DNA from 2 places in the Actinoplanes sp. NPDC051537 genome. Region 2 is predicted to be linked to the other one. Evidence: predicted binding sites of a transcription regulator. Region 2 holds the regulator's gene; the other holds the start of a gene.

Region 1 (9,499 bases), on a different contig from region 2:
CCCCCCCCCCCCCCCCCCCCCCCCCCCCCCCCCTCCCCCCCCCCACCCCGAGCCTGTGAGATCACTCCGGGTCGGCCACCGCGACCAGGGCGGGCCGCAGCAGCCGCTCGCCCAGCGTGTAGCCCCGGCGCATGACCTCGATGCAGGTCGCTTCCGTGACGTCGGCCGACGTCTGGTGCGCGACCGCCTCGTGCCGGTTGGGGTCGAACGGGTCGCCCTTCTCGCCGAAGGGGGTGAGCCCGAGCTTTCCGGTCACCGCGGTGAGCGACTCCGCCACCGAGGCGAACGGACCGACCAGGTCGCCGTGCTCGCGTGCCCGGTCGATGTCGTCGAGCACCGGCAGCAGCGCGGTGAGCACGGCTCCCGTGGTGAGCTCGGCGGCCGCCGCCCGGTCGCGGTCGACCCGCTTGCGGTAGTTGGCGTACTCCGCCGTCACCCGCTGCAGGTCGTGCGTCCGCTCGTCGAGCTCGCCGCGCAACGCCTCGAGCTCGGCTCCGAGCGCGGGCTTCGCCGGCTCGGTCTCGGCCGGGACCTTGGTGCCATCTTCCGGGTCGGCGGCGCGGTGGGCGCCGCCGCCCGGCTTCTCCTTGACCTCGGCAGTGCCCTTGGCCTTGCCCTCGGTCTTCGGGTCTATCTTGCGGCGGTCCCGGATGACGACCCGCTCGGTCGCCTGACCGTCGTTCTCGTCGTCCGCGGCAGTCACTTCTTGTCGTCCTCCACGATCTCGGCGTCGACGACGTCGTCGCCACCGCCACCACCGGCCGCCGGGCCACCGGCCGTCGGGCCGGCACCGGTCGCGCCACCGGGCGCCTGGGTGCCGTCGGCGCCGCCGGTCGCGGCCTGCGTGCCGTCACCCTGCGAGTAGAGCATCGATCCGGCCTCCTGCGACACCTGCGACAGCCGCTCGTGCGCCGACTTGATCTTCTCGATGTCGGAGCCGCCGAGCGCGCCGCGGAGGTCGCCGAGGGCCTCGTTGATGTTGTTCTTGCTCTCCTCGGGCAGCTTGTCGCCGCTCTCGGCCAGGAACTTCTCGGTCTGCCACTGCAGCTGCTCGGCCAGGTTGCGGGTCTCCGCGTCCTCGCGGCGCTTCTTGTCCTCGTCCGCGTGGTCCTGAGCGTCGCGCATCATGCGCTCGATGTCGTCCTTCGGCAGCGCGGAGCCGCCGGTGATCGTCATCTTCTGCTCCTTGCCCGTGCCCAGGTCCTTGGCGGACACGTGCACGATGCCGTTCGCGTCGATGTCGAAGGAGACCTCGATCTGCGGGACCCCGCGCGGAGCCGGCGCGATGCCGCTGAGCTCGAAAGTGCCGAGCTTCTTGTTGTACGCCGCCATCTCGCGCTCGCCCTGGAAGACCTGGATCAGCACGGAGGGCTGGTTGTCGTCGGCCGTGGTGTAGACCTCGGAACGGTGCGCCGGGATGGTCGTGTTGCGCTCGACCAGCTTGTGCATGATGCCGCCCTTGGTCTCGATGCCCAGGGACAGCGGGGTGACGTCGAGGAGCAGAACGTCCTTGACCTCGCCCTTGAGCACGCCGGCCTGCAGAGCGGCACCGACGGCGACGACCTCGTCCGGGTTGACGCCCTTGTTGGGCTCCTTGCCGGTCATGCTCTTGACCAGGTCGGCGACGGCCGGCATACGCGTCGAGCCGCCGACCAGGATGACGTGGTCGACGTCGGAGAGCTTGACGTCGGCGTCCTTGATCGCGGACTCGAACGGGCCCTTGCAGCGGTCGAGCAGGTCCTGCGTCATGCGCTGGAACTCGGCCCGGGACAGCGACATGTCCAGGTGGAGCGGGCCGTCCGGGCCGGCCGTGATGTAGGGCAGGTTGATGCTGGTGGTGGTCGCCGCGGACAGCTCGATCTTCGCCTTCTCGGCGGCCTCGCGCAGACGCTGGAGGGCCATCTTGTCGGCGCCCAGGTCGATGCCGTGCTCACCGCGGAAGGTCTTGACCAGGTGGTCGATGACCCGCTGGTCCCAGTCGTCGCCGCCGAGGTGGTTGTCGCCGGAGGTCGACTTGACCTCGATGACGCCGTCGCCGAGCTCGAGCAGCGAGACGTCGAAGGTGCCGCCGCCGAGGTCGAAGACCAGGACGGTCTGCTCCTTGGAGCCCTTGTCCAGCCCGTAGGCCAGGGCGGCCGCGGTCGGCTCGTTCACGATCCGCAGGACGTTCAGGCCCGCGATCTCGCCGGCCTCCTTGGTGGCCTGGCGCTGCGCGTCGTTGAAGTAGGCCGGGACGGTGATGACCGCGTCGGTGACCTGCTCACCGAGGTACGCCTCGGAGTCGCGCTTGAGCTTCATCAGAACCCGCGCCGAGATCTCCTGCGGCGTGTACTTCTTGCCGTCGATGTCGATCGACCAGTTGGTGCCGATCTCCCGCTTGACCGAGCGAATCGTCCGGTCGGGGTTGGTCACCGCCTGGCGCTTGGCGACCTCACCCACGAGCACCTCGCCGTTGCGGGCGAAGGCGACGATGGACGGGGTCGTCCGGGAGCCCTCCGCATTGGCGATGACGGTGGGCTCGCCTCCTTCCAGAACGCTGACGCAGGAGTTCGTGGTGCCGAGGTCGATGCCGACCGCACGTGCCATGGTGTTCCTCGCTTCATTACAAGGCTGCGTTACAAGGTTGAGTGGATCCGACTCAATGATGCCACGGGCCGGCCACCCGTCAAATCGAAGTTGAGCCAACTCGGCGCAAGGGGCTTCATCCCGCCAGCACTTCGGTAGATACCTGTCCGGTCACGGCATACCGGCACCTGTTGTCCTGCATGCATAGATCAGGCACTCTTTACCCGTGACGACGCACGGTGACGCGGTCGGTCCATCGGCCATATCCGCCGTGGACGCCGCAACGCAAGAGCCTGCCGGATCGGACGAGAAGGGTCTGACGAGCGCGGTTTCGACCGATGCCGGGAACAACTCTGATCCTACGGACCCCGTCGTGCCCCGTCAGCCACATCCCGATCCCGAGGCCGGCCCACCCGAGCCGGCCGATGACGTCGTCGCCGAGAGTGATCCCGAAGCCAAGATCGAGTCGACGGAAGAGGGCGCCGAGTCGCCCGAACCCCCGGCGGCAACCGAGAATTCATCGGACTCCGAGGTCGGGCAAAATGGTCATAAGGACCAGACCGAGGAACCCACCGAAGAGGCGGAGATCACGAAACCGGAGCCGGAGCCGACGCCCGAGCCCACGGCCGAGCTGACGCCGGAGCCGGAGCCGACGCCCGAGCTGGAGCCCACGGCCGAGCTGGAGCCCACGGCCGAGCTGGAGCCCACGGCCGAGCTGACGCCGGAGCCGACGCCCGAGCCGGAGCTGACGGCCGAGGTAACGCCCGAGCCCACGACCTCGACGGCCCTCGAGCCGCTGCCGGTCGAGCCCCCGCCCGCGGTCGGACATCTGGCCACCGCGTTGAGCCGGCTGCGCGCGGCGATCGGCGGCGCCTCGTACCCCCTGGTCATGCCTTCGGCCGAGGAGGCCCGCCGGGTCGGCGCCGCCCTCGTGGCCCAGCTCGACGACTACCTTCTTCCGCGCCTCGCGCGGCTCGACGCGCCGCTGCTCGTGGTCGTCGGCGGCTCCACCGGCGCCGGCAAGTCGACCCTGGTCAACAGCCTGGTCCGGGCCCCGGTCAGCACCGCCGGCGTGCTCCGGCCGACCACCCGCTCCCCGGTGCTGGTCAGCAACGCCGCCGACCTGGCCTGGTTCCGCCAGGGGCAACTGCTGCCGGGACTGGTCCGCACCCCGGAGTCGAGCCCCGATCCCCGTACGCTCCAGATCGTGTCCGCCCCCGCGCTCGGCGCCGGCCTCGCGTTCCTCGACGCGCCCGACATCGACTCGGTGGTGGCCGGCAACCGGCAACTCGCCGCGCAGCTGCTGGCCGCCGCCGACCTCTGGCTGTTCGTGACCACGGCCGCCCGCTACGCCGACAACGTCCCGTGGGAGCTGCTCACCACCGCCCGGCTGCGCGGCACCGTCATCGCGCTGGTGCTCGACCGGGTGCCGGCCGAGGCCGCCGCCGAGATCACGGCTCACCTGCGCGAGATGCTGACCGCCCGCAACCTCGGCGCCGCGCCGCTGTTCGTGCTGCCCGAGACCACCCTGGACGGCCAGGGCCTGATCGCCGAGGACGTGATCGGCCCGCTGCACGACTGGTTCGGCCAGCTCGCCGCCGACTCCTCTGCCCGCTCGGCGGTGGTGCGACAGACCCTGGACGGCGCGCTCGCCGCGCTCGGCCCGGCGGTGTCCGGCCTGGCCGACGCCGCCGACGAGCAGGCCGTCGCCGCCCGCGCGCTGGACGAGCGGGTCACGGTCGCCTACCGCACCGCGCGGCAGACCGTGGTCGAGGGCCTGCGCGACGGCCGCCTGCTCCGCGGCGAGGTGCTCGCCCGCTGGCAGGAGTTCGTCGGCACCGGCGAGTTCATGCGCACCCTGGAGAACAAGGTGGGCCTGCTGCGCGACCGGCTCGTCTCGGCGATCACCGGGCGGCCGCTGCCCGGGCGCAACCTTCAGACGGCGCTGGAGTCGCAGCTGGTCACCCTGCTGCGCGGGGTTTCGACGGACGCGGCCGAGCAGGCGTACGCGGCCTGGCAGGCCCACCCGGCCGGCGCCGCCCTGCTCCGGCCCGAGTTGCAGCGCGCCTCGGCCGACCTGCCGCAACGCGCCGACCGGCTGGTGCGCGACTGGCAGCAGTGGGTGCTCGGCCTGGTGCGCGAGCAGAGCGCGGAGAAGCGGGTGGTCGCCCGCGGCGCCGCCTACGCGGTGAACGGCGCCGGCCTCGCCGTGATGATCGCCGTCTTCACCTCGACCGCGTTCATCCCGACCGGGCTCGAGGTCGCGGCCGGCGTCGGCACCACGGTGGCGGCCCAGAAGGTGCTCGAGGCCGTCTTCGGCGACCAGGCGATCCGCGGGCTGGCCAACCGGGCCCGGGAAGACCTGCTGTTCCGGGTCGGCGAGCTGCTCGACGGCGAGGCCGCCCGGTACACCGAGCGCACCGCGGCCACCGGGCTCGACACGGCGCCCGCCGCCGAGCTGCGCCGGGCCGCGCTCGACGTGGAGGACGCGCGGAACGAACTCGCGTTGACGGGGAGCGCGACATGAGCTTGATTGAGAAGGTGCGTGGGGCGCTGACCGGTACGGACGGCCGGGTGGACGCCGAGGAACTGGTCGAGCGGCTCGACGCGCTGGCCAAGTTCCTCCGGCTCGTGGACCCGTACCTGCCGGACGCCGACCTGGTCGCGGCCCACACGCTGGTCGAGCGGGCCGGCACCCGGCTGGCGCTGTCCCGCGACCACACCGTGGTGGCGCTGGCCGGCAGCACCGGCAGCGGCAAGTCCAGCCTCTTCAACGCGCTCGCCCGGCTGAAGCTCTCGCCGGTCGGGGTGCGGCGGCCGACCACCGGCGCCGCGCACGCCTGCGTCTGGGGCCCGCTGGAGCCGGCGAACCGGCTGCTCGACTGGATCGGGGTGCTGCCTCGCCAGCGCTTCATCCGGGAAAGCGCGCTCGACGGCGACGACGAGGCCGCCCTGCGCGGGCTGGTGCTGCTCGACCTGCCCGACTTCGACTCGATCGAGCGCAGCCACCGGCTCGAGGTCGACCGGCTGCTCGGCCTGGTCGACCAGGTGGTCTGGGTGGTCGACCCGCAGAAGTACGGCGACCGGATCCTGCACCAGGCCTACCTGTCGCAGTTCCGCGCGCACTCGGGCGTCACGATCGTCGTGCTCAACCAGGCCGACCGGCTGTCCACCAGCGACACCGAGGTCGTGCTCGGCGACCTGCGGCGGCTGCTGGAGGAGGACGGCCTGACCGGCGCGCCGGTGATGGCCACCTCGGCCAAGCAGCCCGGCATGCTGCACGAGCTGCGCGAGACGCTGGAGAAGACGGTCGCCGACCGCCAGGCCGCGCTGCGCCGCCTGGCCGGCGACCTCGAGTCGGTGGGCGAGCCGCTGATGGCCATGATCGGGCCACCGGCGGCCGAGGACGAGGTGGACCGGGCGACCGTACGCCAGCTGTCCGACGCGTTGTCGGCATCGGCCGGCGTGGGCGCGGTCGCCGACGCCGCCGCCGGCTCCTACCGGCACCGGGCCACGGCCGCGACCGGCTGGCCGGTTCTGCGGGGCCTGCGCCGGCTGCGGCCCGACCCGCTGCGCCGGCTGCACCTGGGCGCGAAGAAGCCCACCGACGCCGTCTCCACCGACATCGTGCCGCGCACCTCGGTGCCCGAGGCCGATGCCGCCCAGAAGTCGGCGGTCGGCATCACCGTGCGCGCGGTCGCCGATCGCGCGGCCGCGCCGCTCCCGCCGATGTGGGCGCCCGCGCTCAACACGGCGGCGCGCTCCCGCGTCAACGACCTGCCGGACGCGCTCGACCGGGCGGTCGCCAAGACCGACCTGGGCGCCGACCGCACGCCGCTCTGGTGGCGGGGCGTCGGCGGGCTCCAGTGGCTGCTCGTGGCGGCCGCCGTCGCCGGGCTGGGCTGGCTGCTCGCCGGTTACGTGGTTCGCGTCCTCGGCCTGCCCGAGCTGCGCTATCCCAAGGTCGGCGCGGTGCCGATGCCCACGCTGCTGCTGCTCGGCGGCCTGATCTTCGGCGTGCTGCTCTGGCTGCTGCTCAAGCCGATCGTCGACTGGGGCGCGCGGCACGCCCGGAAACGGGCCGAGCAGCAATTGCGGGCCTCGGTCACCGAGGTCGCCCGCGAATACGTGGTGGCGCCGGTCCGCGAGGTGCTCAACGCGTACGCCCAGGCGCGCGAGTCCCTCACGACCGTTCGTTCGGAGTAGTCTCCGAGCGTCGCGGTCCCGGTACGCTCGCGATATGCCCGAGTCATCGAGTCCGTACGAGGCGGTTCTGCACGCGGCACGCGACGTGGCGAAGCTCGACTGCGCCCTGGACGCGGAGTTGCTGGGCACCGCGCTGCTCGGCAGCGTCTACTCGGTGGCGGTCGCCGATCGGGCCACGGCGGTGCGCGACTTCGTGGGACATTTCCTCGCCGCGACCACGCGGCGTCGCACGGCGGCGGCCACGACCATCCGCGAGGTCTTCGCGACCCTGGTGCCCGACGCGGCGGGGGCGGGACAGGTCCGGCGGGGCGCTCAAGCGCCGTCGTGGGCGGCCCAGCTTGGTCGCGTACGGCCGACCGGTTGCTACGCCTACGGCGATGTCTATGGTGACCAGACGTCCTATCTGGTCACCTTCGCCTACGAGGACGAGGAGGACGGCGGGCCCGAGCACGCGGTCGTGGCCCTGGTCGACCACAACATCGGCATCACCAAGGACGTCTTCGTCGGCGCCTCGGCCGAGCGCGTGCTCCAGCAGGTGCGCGAGATGTGCGCCGAGGACGACCTGACCTGGTTCCGCGAGGAAGACCCGGGCCGGCTGCGCGACGAGGTCGACCGGCACCTGGCGATCACCGACGGCCTGAGCTCGCTGCCGTCCGAGGGCTCGCTTGCCACCGACCGCGCGCTGGCCGCGGCCCGGCTGGCGCTGCTGCCCGCCGCCACCACGCCGCCGCTGGTCGAGCCGCCGCGCGCGAGCGGCACCGATGTCTCCCGCGACTTCCTGGCCAGCGCCGAGGCGGCCCGCTTCGGCCTCGACCGGGTCGGCGACGACGAGTTGCCCTCGCTGCACTTCTGCCTGAGCCTGCTGCTCGACCACGCGGCGACGCTGCCCGGCGCCGACCCGGTGCGCTGGAGCCCGGCGGTGGCCGGCCTCTTCCTGCTCGACTGGGTGCACCGGCGGGCGGTCCTCGACATGGACGACGCGGCCATGCTGCCCCGGGTGACGCGCGCCTGGTCGGCCTACACGGCCCGGCGCCGCGGCCTGCCCGAGGCGGCCGCCACCCAGACCGACGAGACGGTCGACGAGATGGTGCCCGAGTTCGCCCGGCTCTACGCGACCGGCGAGCGGCGCAGCCCGGCCACGGCGGCCGTGGCCCAGCTCATCTCGGAGGGCGTCGACCCCGACGACACCGATGCGATCGATGCGTGGATCGAGGCCAACCGCAACCACCTCGAGGGCGGCGCCTAGGCAAGACCCTCACCAGCGGCCGCTCAGGTCCTCGGACGGCTCGGCGTGGTGGCGTCCCACCCGGGAGCTGCGGCGCTGGGCCGGGGTCTGGTCGTCGGCGTGGTGCAGGCTGCCGGCCCGGTGACTGCCGCGGTACGGCTGGTTCGCGAGCCGGTTGTCCTCGGTGCGCGCCTCGGGGATGTGCCGGAGGCCGTTCGGGTTGCCCGGGGCGTAGCTGCGCTCGAGGATGCTGGCGGCGCGAATGTTGTGCGGTCGGTCGGACACTGCTGGCCTCCGGCGGTGCTCGGACCGGTCGGTCGACCGGCGGCTGACGATGGGACGCGTGTCGTGGCGGACGACGCGGCGCGAGCCGTGGCGTCCGGTCGGGTCGATGTGGACGGTGACCGACCGGGCGACGCCGGCGCGGTGGCTCGACCAGTGCGCCCGGCGGGTGCTGCTCTCGCAGTGGCGGTGCCGGGACCAGTCGGGCCGGTGGTGGTGCGACGACTTGTCGTCACAGTTGCCGCGCTCGTGGCAGAAGGGCCGGGTCGACCAGGCCGGCGGCTCGTCGGACCGCCCCGGCCCGGAAGGATCGTCGCCGGACGAGTCCGAATCATCCGATGAGTCCTGGGAATCCGACAAATCCGGGTCATCCGACGAATCGGTGTCGTCGGAAGACGCGTGACCGTCCGAAGAGGAAGACTGGTCGCCCGAAGAAGACTGGTCACCCGAAGAAGAGTGGCCCCCGGAAGACGACTGACTCCCGGAAGAAGACTGGCCCCCAGAAGACGCGGAAGAAGAGTGGCCCCCGGGGGAGGAGCCAGAGGGAGAGCCGGCCGAAGACTCGTCACCGGAGGAAGACGACCCTTGACCGGCCGAACGACCCCGCACCGGGGGCAGATCCGAAAGACCGGGCATACCGGGCAATGCCGGAAACGCCGCCATCGACGGCACGTCATCCGCGTCCCCGGACCCGCCGGACTTGTCAGAACCGGACGTCGACCGATCATCCGCGGGCGACGGCTCCCCGCCGTACGGGGACGGCTTGATCTTGCCGATCTCCCCCGCGAGTCGCCCCGCCCGGGCGAAAGCGGCACCGGCCGGCGAAGAAGGTGAAGCGGGCGCGATCGGACCGGGCGAGGCCGGCGGCAGGAACGGGATGTCCATGGTGTCGGTCTTGCCGTCGGCGAGCTCGTTCGACCCGGCGGTGATCGCCGCGAGCGTCGGCACCGACGCCAGCCCGACCAGAAGCGCCACGATGAGCACATACCGTCGCGTCGGTCCCGAGAAGCCGGAATCGGCCCGGTAGACCCCGTTCAGCCGTTTCCGCATCACCTTCAGCGGCGGCACGAGGTCGTCGTCTGGCTGCTCCGGCACGGCCGGTTCCCTCCCTGCGCTGAACCCGAACGAATGATCAACATGGATCGGTCTCGGTCATCGGGATGAACGACGCACCCGCGTCGGCGCAGCGGTAAAAGCGGGCCGTTCGTACGGTAGTGACCG
Region 2 (9,499 bases):
GACGCGGCCGCCGGGTAGCCGGGCTGCCCCGGCGACGGATAGCTCGGGTACGGCAGCGACGGGTCGAACCCGCCCGCGGCCGGCCTCTTGCGGAAGAACTCGTTCGACGCCGGCAGCGCCAGCAGGATGATCGTCGCCAGGATCGCCAGCAGGATGATCACGGTGAACGTCGTGCTGACCGGGGTGTACCAGGACGGCAGGGCCGCGTCGAGGCGCGCCTGCACCTCAGACTGCGTCGGCCCGCCATTGCTGTTGGTCTCGAACGACCGGGTGAACGCGCCACCGCCGAGCCCGGCGCCGACGCAGCAGAGCGAGATGCCGCCGACCACCCAGGTGATGATGCGGGCCGCGTTCTTGCCGCGCCCGTTGAGCAGGCCGAGGATCACGAAACCGGCCGCGAGCAGCAGGTTGATCACCGCGCCGATCGAGTAGGCCGCCGTGATGACGCCCTCGGCGCTGTCGTTGATCGACGAGTCGGCGTAGACGTCCTTGATGGCGTTCGTGACATCGCTCAGGGTGGCGAACGTGAGGATCGCGTTGATCACCTGGAACGCGGCCACGAGGAAGAGGAGGTACGTCGCGACCGTCACGATGGTCGGCCGCGACCGCGGAGCGGGTGCGGGATAGCCGGGTGCCGAATAGCTCGGAACGGTCACGATTCCCCCTATGTTGATCCACTCACGGTATCGGTCTTCTGCCACATCCGCGACCACGCTGCGGCCGTCGCCCGGCTGTGGCAACATCGGGCGAAGATGACCGAAATATCCGGAAATAGATCGCCCGGGAGAGGGGCGACGCGGGCCCATCGAGAGCCCTACACTTCCCCTCGTGGCGCCCGAGCAGCTGAGACCTCCAGCGGCGCCGCCTGCCCGCGAGAGTCGCCCGCCCCGCCAGAACAGCGCCTGGGCCGAGGCAGACCGCACGCGGGCCACGATTCCCATACGCGGGCCGCGTGACCACACCGCGGCCGCCCCAGACCTGTTAAGGACCGGTGAGTCCCATGCCGCAAGCAGACACCCTGACCGTCGTTCACCATGACGACACCCGCACCTGGTTCAAGGACGTGCGGTACCAGCTACACCGCGACGGCATCAAGATCTGGTCGGATCAGGGCGAGCACATCGTCACCGACGTACTGATGACGGAGGCCTACCGACAGCGGGAGGCCAAGTAAGAAGAAGGGCCCCGGGAGCGAATCCCGGGGCCCTTCTCTATGCGAAACGTCACGAGGCCAGCGCGGCCACCGTCAACCCGTCCCGGCCGGCGGCGAGATCGACGACCACGGTGTCGCCGTCCCGGATCTCGCCCGCGAGCAGCGCCTTGGCCAGCGAGTCGCCGATCGCCGACTGCACGAGCCGGCGCAGCGGCCGCGCTCCGTAGATCGGGTCGTACCCGTGCTCCCCCAGCCACTCGACCGCGCCGGGCAGGACCTCGAGCCGCAGCCGCCGGTCGGCCAGCCGGGTGCGCAGCCGCCCGAGCTGGATGTCCACGATCGCGACCAGGTCTTGTTTGGTCAGCGCGTGGAACACCACGATGTCGTCGAGCCGGTTGAGGAACTCGGGCTTGAAGTGCGCCCGCACCACGGCGAGCACCTCGTCGCGCCGCTCCTCGTCACCCATCGTGAAGTCGGCCGCCTGCGAGCCGAGGTTCGAGGTCAGCACCAGGATCGCGTTGCGGAAGTCGACCGTACGACCCTGACCGTCGGTGAGCCGGCCGTCGTCGAGCACCTGGAGAAGCACGTCGAAGACGTCCGGGTGGGCCTTCTCCACCTCGTCGAGCAACACGACGCTGTACGGCCGGCGCCGCACCGCCTCGGTCAGCTGCCCGCCCTCCTCGTAGCCGACGTACCCGGGCGGCGCGCCGACGAGCCGGGCGACCGAGTGCTTCTCGCCGTACTCGCTCATGTCGATGCGGACCATGGCCCGCTCGTCGTCGAAGAGGAACCCGGCCAGCGCCTTGGCCAGCTCGGTCTTGCCGACGCCGGTCGGGCCGAGGAACAGGAAGCTGCCGGTCGGCCGGTCGGGGTCGGCGATGCCGGCCCGCGCCCGCCGGACGGCGCCGGCCACCGCGGCCACCGCCTCCCGCTGGCCGATGACCTTGGACTGGAGCGACTCCTCCATGCGCAGCAGCTTGGTGGTCTCGCCCTCCATCATCCGGCCGGCCGGGATGCCGGTCCACGAGGAGATGACCTCGGCGATGTCGTCGGCGCCGACCTCCTCCTTGACCATCGGCGGCTCGGTCTTCTCCTCCTCGTCGGCGGCCGAGGCGCTGACGATCTCCTGCTCGAGCGCCGGGATCTCCTGGTACTGCAGGCGGGAGGCCTTCTCCCACTCGGCGTCGCGCTGCGCCCGCTCGAGCGCGTCGCGAGCCGAGTCGAGCCGCTTCTTCAGCTCGCCGACCCGGTTGAGGCCGCCCCGCTCGCGATCCCACCGGGCGTTCAGCGCGGTGAGCTCCTCCTCGCGGTCGGCGAGGTCGCGCTCGAGCCGGGCCAACCGGTCGCGGGAGGCCGGGTCGGTCTCCTTCTCCAGCGCGAGCTTCTCGACCCGCATCCGGTCGACCTGGCGCTGCAACTGGTCGAGCTCGACCGGCCGGGAGTCGATCTCCATGCGGAGCCGGGACGCGGCCTCGTCGATCAGGTCGATCGCCTTGTCCGGCAGGAAGCGGTCGCTGATGTACCGGTCGGACAGCGAGGCGGCGGCGACCAGGGCGGCGTCGGTGATCTGCACCCGGTGGTGCGCCTCGTAGCGGCCCTTGAGCCCGCGCAGGATGCCGATCGTGTCCTCGACCGTCGGCTCGCCGACCACGACCGGCTGGAAGCGCCGCTCGAGGGCCGGGTCCTTCTCGATGTGCTCGCGGTACTCGTCGAGCGTCGTGGCGCCGACCATGCGCAGCTCGCCGCGGGCCAGCATCGGCTTGAGCATGTTGCCGGCGTCCATCGAGCCCTCGCCCTTGCCGGCGCCGACGACCGTGTGCAGCTCGTCGAGGAACGTGACGACCTGCCCGTTCGAGCCGCGGATCTCCTCGAGGACGCTCTTGAGCCGCTCCTCGAACTGGCCGCGGTACTGCGCGCCGGCGACCATCGCGCCGAGGTCGAGCGAGACCAGCTTCTTGTCGCGCAGGGTCTCGGGCACGTCGCCGGCCACGATCCGCTGGGCCAGGCCCTCGACGATCGCGGTCTTGCCGACGCCCGGCTCGCCGATCAGCACCGGGTTGTTCTTGGTGCGGCGGGAGAGCACCTGCACGACCCGGCGGATCTCGGCGTCCCGGCCGACGACCGGGTCGATCTTGCCGTCGCGGGCCAGGGCGGTCAGGTCGACGCTGTATTTCTCCAGCGCCTGGTACGTCTGCTCGCCGTCGGCGGTGGTCACCCGGCGCTCGCCGCCGCGCACCTGGGGGAACGCCGCGACCAGCGCTTCCTCGGTGGCGCCGACGCCCTTCAGCGCGCGGCCGACCGCCCCGCCGACCCGGGCCAGGCCGGCCAGCAGGTGCTCGGTCGACACGTACTCGTCGCCCAGCGGCTGCGCGATGAGCTCGGCCTCGCCGATCGCGTTCACAAACTCACGGGAGAGGCTCGGCTCGGCGGTGCTGGCGCCCCGGGCCGAGGGCAGCTGCTCGATCGCACGCACCGCGGCGCGGCGTACGTCGGCCGGGTTGGCCCCGACCGCCCGCAGCAGCGCCGGCGCGGTCGAGCCGCCGGTGTCGAGCAGCGAGAGCAGCAGGTGCCACGGCTCGACCGTGGCGTGCCCCCGGCGGCCCGCGTCGGCGACGGCGCCGGTGATGACGTCGCGGCTCTTGGTGGTCAAACGTTCGGCGTTCATCCAGCTCCCCTGATCGGAAGACTTGAGCGAGTTCCACTCAACTCTAAGAGCCTAGAACCACCTCGACAACGTCAAAGCACGAACTACCGTGACGGTGGACACCAACGCTTCCGGACCGCCCCCCATCCGGCCGTAACGTAAGGCATCGTGCCCGTACCACCCCTGACTCGCCGGCTTGTGCCCTTGTCCCTCGTCTTCATCGTGGTCGGCCTCGGAACCTCGTTCGTCGGGCCCTATCTCGCGCTCTTCCTCGCCGAGGGCGTCCACGCCGGCCCGCTGCGCACGACGGCATTCCTGATCATCGCGCCGATCTCCGGCGTCGCCGTCTCCTGGCTGATCGGCCGCGTCTCCGACCGGCGCCCGATCCGCCGCCAGCTGCTGATCACCGCGGCGCTCGCGGGCTCGCTCGGCGCCTTCCTCACCGCTTTCCTGCGCGATTACTGGGCGGTGCTCGCGGTCACCGTGACCCTCACGGCGGTCGCCGGGTCGCTCTTCCCACAATGCTTCGCGTACGCCCGGCAGATCCTCCAGCAGCGAGACCCGGCCCGGGCGGCGTTCGGCATCAGCGCGCTCCGCACCCTCTTCTCGGCGGCCTGGGTGGGCGGGCCGCCGCTGGCCGCCGTGATCCTCGCGTCGCACGGCTTCGGCTGGACGTACGCGCTGGCCGGCGCCCTCTACCTGGTCGGCGCCCTGATGATCGTGGCGATGCTGCCCAAGGTGCCGGCCCCGGCGGGCGCCACCGCCGAGGTCGAGGGCCACGGCCACGACGCGCGCCCGGTCGCCCTCTTCCTGATCATCGCGAGCTTCACCGCGGTGTCCACCGCGTCGACCCTGAACGTGCAGGCCATGTCCCTGTTCGTGGCGGACGACCTGGGCGGCACGATCGGCCAGGCCGGGCTCATCCTCGGCATCTGCGCGGCGCTCGAGATCCCGATGATGCTGATCCTGGGCGCGCTGACCACCCGCATCCCGGTCCGCCGGCTGATCTTCGTGGGCATCGTCTGCGCCGTGGCCTACCACGCGATCGCGGCGTCGGCCACGCACGTCTGGATGCTCGCCGCGGCGCAACTGCTCCAAGCCATGGTCATCTCCACGGTGGGCGCGCTGAGCATCTCGTACGTGCAGGACCTGCTCCCGGCGCACCCCGGGCGCGCCACCACGATGGTGACCAACACGTTCCCGCTCGGCCAGATCCTGGCGGCGCCCCTGTTCGGCCTGGCGCAGCACTTCGGCTTCCGGCTCGCGTACGGCTTCAATCTGGGTCTCTGCGTCATCGGCCTCGCGCTGCTGATCGCCAGCGGTCGCGTGCGCACCGCCCCCACCAGGCCGGCCTTCAGGCCGGAGCCCGCGTTGAGCGGGAGTTATTAGACAAACGTCAAGTAACGTTGCGGACGTGCGCGTACGGGTTGAACAGACTCCGCTGCCGGGGATCGGTGTCCGGCATGACCTGATCACTTCCTCGGGTCGTACGGTCGGGGTGGTCTCGCATCGCAACGGCCGGCGTGACCTGGTCCTGTACGACGTGGACGACCCCGACTCGTGCCTGGCCTCGATCCCGCTCACCGACGACGAGGCCGAGGCGCTGGCCGACGTGCTCGGCGCGTCCCTGATGCTGGGCCAGCTCGCCGGCCTCCGGCAGCAGGCGGCGGGGCTGCTCACCGAGCAGATCGCGCTGCCGGCCGGCTCGCCGTTCGTGGGCCGCCGTCTGGGCGACACGCGCGCCCGCACCCGTACGAGCGCATCGATCGTGGCGGTGTTGCGCGACCGTGAGGTGATCGCCTCGCCCGGCCCCTCCTTCGCCTTCGAGGCGAACGACGTGGTCGTCGCCGTCGGCACCCGCGACGGCCTGGACGGCGTCACCGCCATCCTCGCCGGCGAGCGCGAAGAATAAGCCGGACTGTGCTTACCCGCGGCGGAAAACCCCAGAAGTAAGGGCGAGAATGCACAGTACGACGACTCTCCTCATCGAGGTCGGCGCGCTGCTTTTCGCGCTCGGCATGCTCGGCCGCCTGGGCCGGCGGGTCGGCCTCTCGCCCATCCCGCTCTACCTGCTGGCCGGTCTCGCCTTCGGCCATGGCGGCCTGGTGCCGCTCTCGGCCAGCGAGGAGTTCATCCAGATCGGCGCCGAGATCGGCGTGATCCTGCTGCTGGTCATGCTCGGCCTCGAATACTCGGCGGCCGAGCTGGTCAGCAACCTGCGCGCGGCCGCGCCCGCCGGGGTCATCGACGCCGTGCTCAACGCCCTGCCCGGCGCCGCGTTCGCGTTCCTGCTCGGCTGGGGCTGGGAGGCCGCCCTCGTGCTGGCCGGCATCACCTGGGTCTCGTCCTCCGGCGTGATCGCGAAGGTGCTCGGCGACCTGGGCCGGCTCGGCAACCGCGAGACGCCGGTCATCCTGTCGGTGCTGGTCATCGAGGACCTGGCGATGGCCTTCTACCTGCCGCTGGTCACCGCCGTGCTGGCCGGGGTCGGCTTCGCCGGCGGCCTCAAGGCGCTCGCCGTCGCCGTGGTCACCGTGATCGCGGTGCTGGTGGTGGCGATCCGCTACGGCAGCACGATCAGCAAGTTCATCTCGGTGCAGGACCCCGAGGCGCTGCTGCTCAGCGTGCTCGGCCTGACCCTGTTCGTGGCCGGGGTCGCGGCCGAGCTCAAGGTCTCGGCCGCGGTCGGCGCGTTTCTGGTCGGCATCGCGCTCTCCGGCCCGGTCGCGCACCACGCCACCGAGATGCTGTCGCCGCTGCGCGACCTGTTCGCCGCCGTGTTCTTCGTCTTCTTCGGCCTGTCCACCGACCCCGCCGACATGCCGCCGGTGCTGCTGCCCGCGCTCGGCCTGGCCGTGCTCACGATGGCGACGAAGATCCTCACCGGCTATCTGGCCGCCCGCCGCGGCGGCATCGCCCTGCCCGGCCGCCTGCGCGCCGGCCTGGCCCTCATGCCGCGCGGCGAGTTCTCGGTCGTCATCGCCGGCCTCGCCGTCGCGTCCGGCGTCGAGACCCGCCTGGCCCCGCTCGCGACCGCTTACGTATTGATCACAGTGATCTCCGGACCGCTGCTGGCCCGTCTGCCCGATTACCACTGGTTCAAGAACATTGTCAGGCGCCGGATGGCCCTGCGGCGCCGCCCCGCGAGCCCTCTTCCCGCAGGTGAGTGACGTGCCAACTGTCAAGACTGCTCAAAGCTACTGACCAGTATCCGATTGTGACGTGGTAACACTTCCGTGGGAACTTCCGGCGCGCTAGCGTTCGGCCTCGACAACTACGTGTTATTCGGACTTTCTGGTGGGCGGCGGCGTGACAGTGCGTGAGTCGACTTTCTACGGCTTCGCGAACCCGGTCGATCCTCGGCCGGAGGAGATACATGCGTGGGCCTATCACCCCGAGTCGGTGCCCCTCGACGCCATGCCTCCCGACTGGGACCTGCTCATCTCCGGCGACGTGCTCGCCCCGACGCTCTTCGAGCTGGCCATGGACCGCCAGTGCCCCGCGCGCCGCTTCGCCCAGCACTGCATGTACATCTACGCCGCCGACGGCGTCCGGCAAAATGCGAGCAACCAGCGCAAACGCCGCCTGAAGAAGTACGTGGAGCGGGCCGAAGAGGTCGGCGACGAGCCGATGTCGATCTGGGCGCACAACTGCCGAGTGCTGATGAGCCGCCCCGAGACGTTCGACTACTCCGACTGGATCGAGGGTGGTCTGGTCCGCCATCCCCGCCGTCTCGGGATGTTCCGCCGCTGACGGGTTGGCCGGTCACCCGCCGCCGCTGAACTCTGCCGCCGCTCAGCCCTGCCGCCGCTCAGCCCTGCCGCCGCTCAGCCCTGCCGCCGCTCAGCCCTGCCGCCGCTCAGCCCTGCCGCCGCTCAGCCCCGAGGCATACCCCACCCCGTTCAGTGGGTGGGGCGACTTTACGGCCGCGGTACGACAGTTTTCGCGCGCTGTCCACACCCGGCGGCTACGGCTTGACCGGCGTTGCGGAGGGGTCGGCGATGATCGCAGTGGCCGGCTCGGCGCCGGGCGGGCGGGGGGCAAGAAAAAACGACCCTCCCATCACGGGAGGGCCGCCTCGAAAGTGCTACTTGTCCGCGGACCGCCGCGGGCGCCAGACCACCAGGGCCGTCGAGGGGCGCTCCTGGCGGACCAGGTCGCGGCCGCCGTAGGGGCTCTCCATCTGGGCTATGCGGGTGTACGCGTCGTCGAGCTGGTGCTCCATCTCGTGTATGCGCTGCTGGAGGTCGGCCACCAGCTGCTCGAGCCCGATGATGCGCTTGATGCCGGCCAGGTTGACGCCGTCCTCCTGGCTCAACCGCTGCACCTCGCGCAGCAGGGCCACGTCGCGCTCGCTGTATCGCCGGCCGCCGCCGCCTGCCCGGCCGGGCTGCACCAGCCCGAGCCGGTCGTACTGGCGCAACGTCTGCGGGTGCATCCCGGCCAGCCGCGCGGCCACCGAGATGATCAAGACCTTCGCGTCGGAGGCCTGCTCCACCGAGATCTCGATCTCCTCATACATGTGCCACCTCCCGATCAGGTCTAACTGCCCCGGCGCACGCGCGCCTCGAGCCGCTCCCGCCCGGCCGGCGGGGTCAGTTTCGCGAAACGCTCCAGCGCGTCCCGTGCTTCCCCCGTGACACCGCCCGGCACCTGCACGTCGACCGTGACGATCAGGTCGCCGGGTGGTCCTTCCTTGCGGGCCACGCCCTTGCCCCGGGCCCGCAGCTTGCGCCCGCTCGGCGTGCCGGGCGGAACCCGCATCGTGACCGGGCCGTCCAGCGTGGGCACCCGCAGGTCGGCGCCGAGCACCGCCTCGGCGATGCTGATCGGCAGGGTCAGCGTCAAGTCGTCGCCGCTGCGGCCGAACAGCTCGTCCGGCCGGACCCCGACCTGCACGTACAGGTCGCCGGCCGGGCCGCCGCGGTCGCCGGGCTCACCCCGGCCGCTGAGCCGAATCCGCTGCCCGTCGGCCACGCCGGCCGGGAAGCGGACGTTGATCGTGCGGGCCTTGGTGACGCCGCCCGTGCCGCGGCACTCGGGGCACTTCTCGTCGACGATCGATCCCGAGCCCTGGCACTCGCGGCACGGCTCGGAGAAGCTGAACGACCCCTGGTTGCGCGAGATGAGGCCGCTGCCGTGGCATTGCGGGCAGGTCCGCGGCGAGGTGCCGGGCTTGGCGCCGTTGCCGTGGCAGGTGTCGCACTCCCCGGCCGACCGGAGGGTCAGCGGGAGCGTCGTTCCGCGTACGGCCTGGCCGAAGTCGAGGGTCACCTCGGTCTCGACGTCGCGTCCGCGCCGCGGGCCGCGCCGGGCCGCGCCACCGCCCGGGCCGCCGCCCGAGAAGATCGAGCTGAAGATGTCGGAGAAGCCGGCGCCGCCGAATCGACGGTCACCGGCGCCGCCCTGCGCGCCCGCCCCGGAGAACCCGCCGAACAGGTCGGACGGGTCGAACTGGGTGCCGCCACCCGAGCGCGCGCCGCGCCGGAACGCGCCCGAGCCGAACAGGGAGCGCATCTCGTCGTACTCTTTGCGCTTCTTGTCGTCGGAGAGCACGTCGTAGGCCTCGGACGCCGCCTTGAACTTCTCCTCGGCCTCCTGGTTGCCCGGGTTCCGGTCGGGGTGCAGATCGCGGGCGAGCTTGCGGTACGCCTTTTTGATCTCGTCGGTTGAGGCGGATTTGTTCACGCCGAGCACGGCGT

What was found. Region 2 encodes HspR, which represses chaperone genes until heat shock. Its sites were predicted from a motif close to TTGAGTNNNNNNNACTCAA; they were not measured.
Region 1: a site for HspR is predicted at 2,624-2,642, ahead of dnaK (molecular chaperone DnaK). Genes of this name have one in related genera too.

The regions. Positions count from the first base shown of each region.
Region 1 covers NZ_JBVJIU010000019.1:183,749-193,247, reverse strand. Annotated here, with positions in the region: gene grpE (nucleotide exchange factor GrpE) at 62-703, opposite strand; gene dnaK (molecular chaperone DnaK) at 700-2,586, opposite strand; gene ACZ6TB_RS38470 (ABC transporter) at 2,939-5,092, shown strand; gene ACZ6TB_RS38465 (GTPase) at 5,089-6,771, shown strand; gene ACZ6TB_RS38460 (hypothetical protein) at 6,806-8,017, shown strand; gene ACZ6TB_RS38455 (hypothetical protein) at 8,027-9,373, opposite strand.
Region 2 covers NZ_JBVJIU010000032.1:58,813-68,311, forward strand. Annotated here, with positions in the region: gene ACZ6TB_RS46725 (hypothetical protein) at 1-656, opposite strand, end outside; gene ACZ6TB_RS46730 (hypothetical protein) at 1,001-1,174, shown strand; gene clpB (ATP-dependent chaperone ClpB) at 1,224-3,818, opposite strand; gene ACZ6TB_RS46740 (sugar efflux transporter) at 3,966-5,186, shown strand; gene ACZ6TB_RS46745 (cation:proton antiporter regulatory subunit) at 5,212-5,709, shown strand; gene ACZ6TB_RS46750 (cation:proton antiporter) at 5,759-6,967, shown strand; gene ACZ6TB_RS46755 (hypothetical protein) at 7,107-7,550, shown strand; gene ACZ6TB_RS46760 (heat shock protein transcriptional repressor HspR) at 7,885-8,319, opposite strand; gene dnaJ (molecular chaperone DnaJ) at 8,340-9,499, opposite strand, start outside.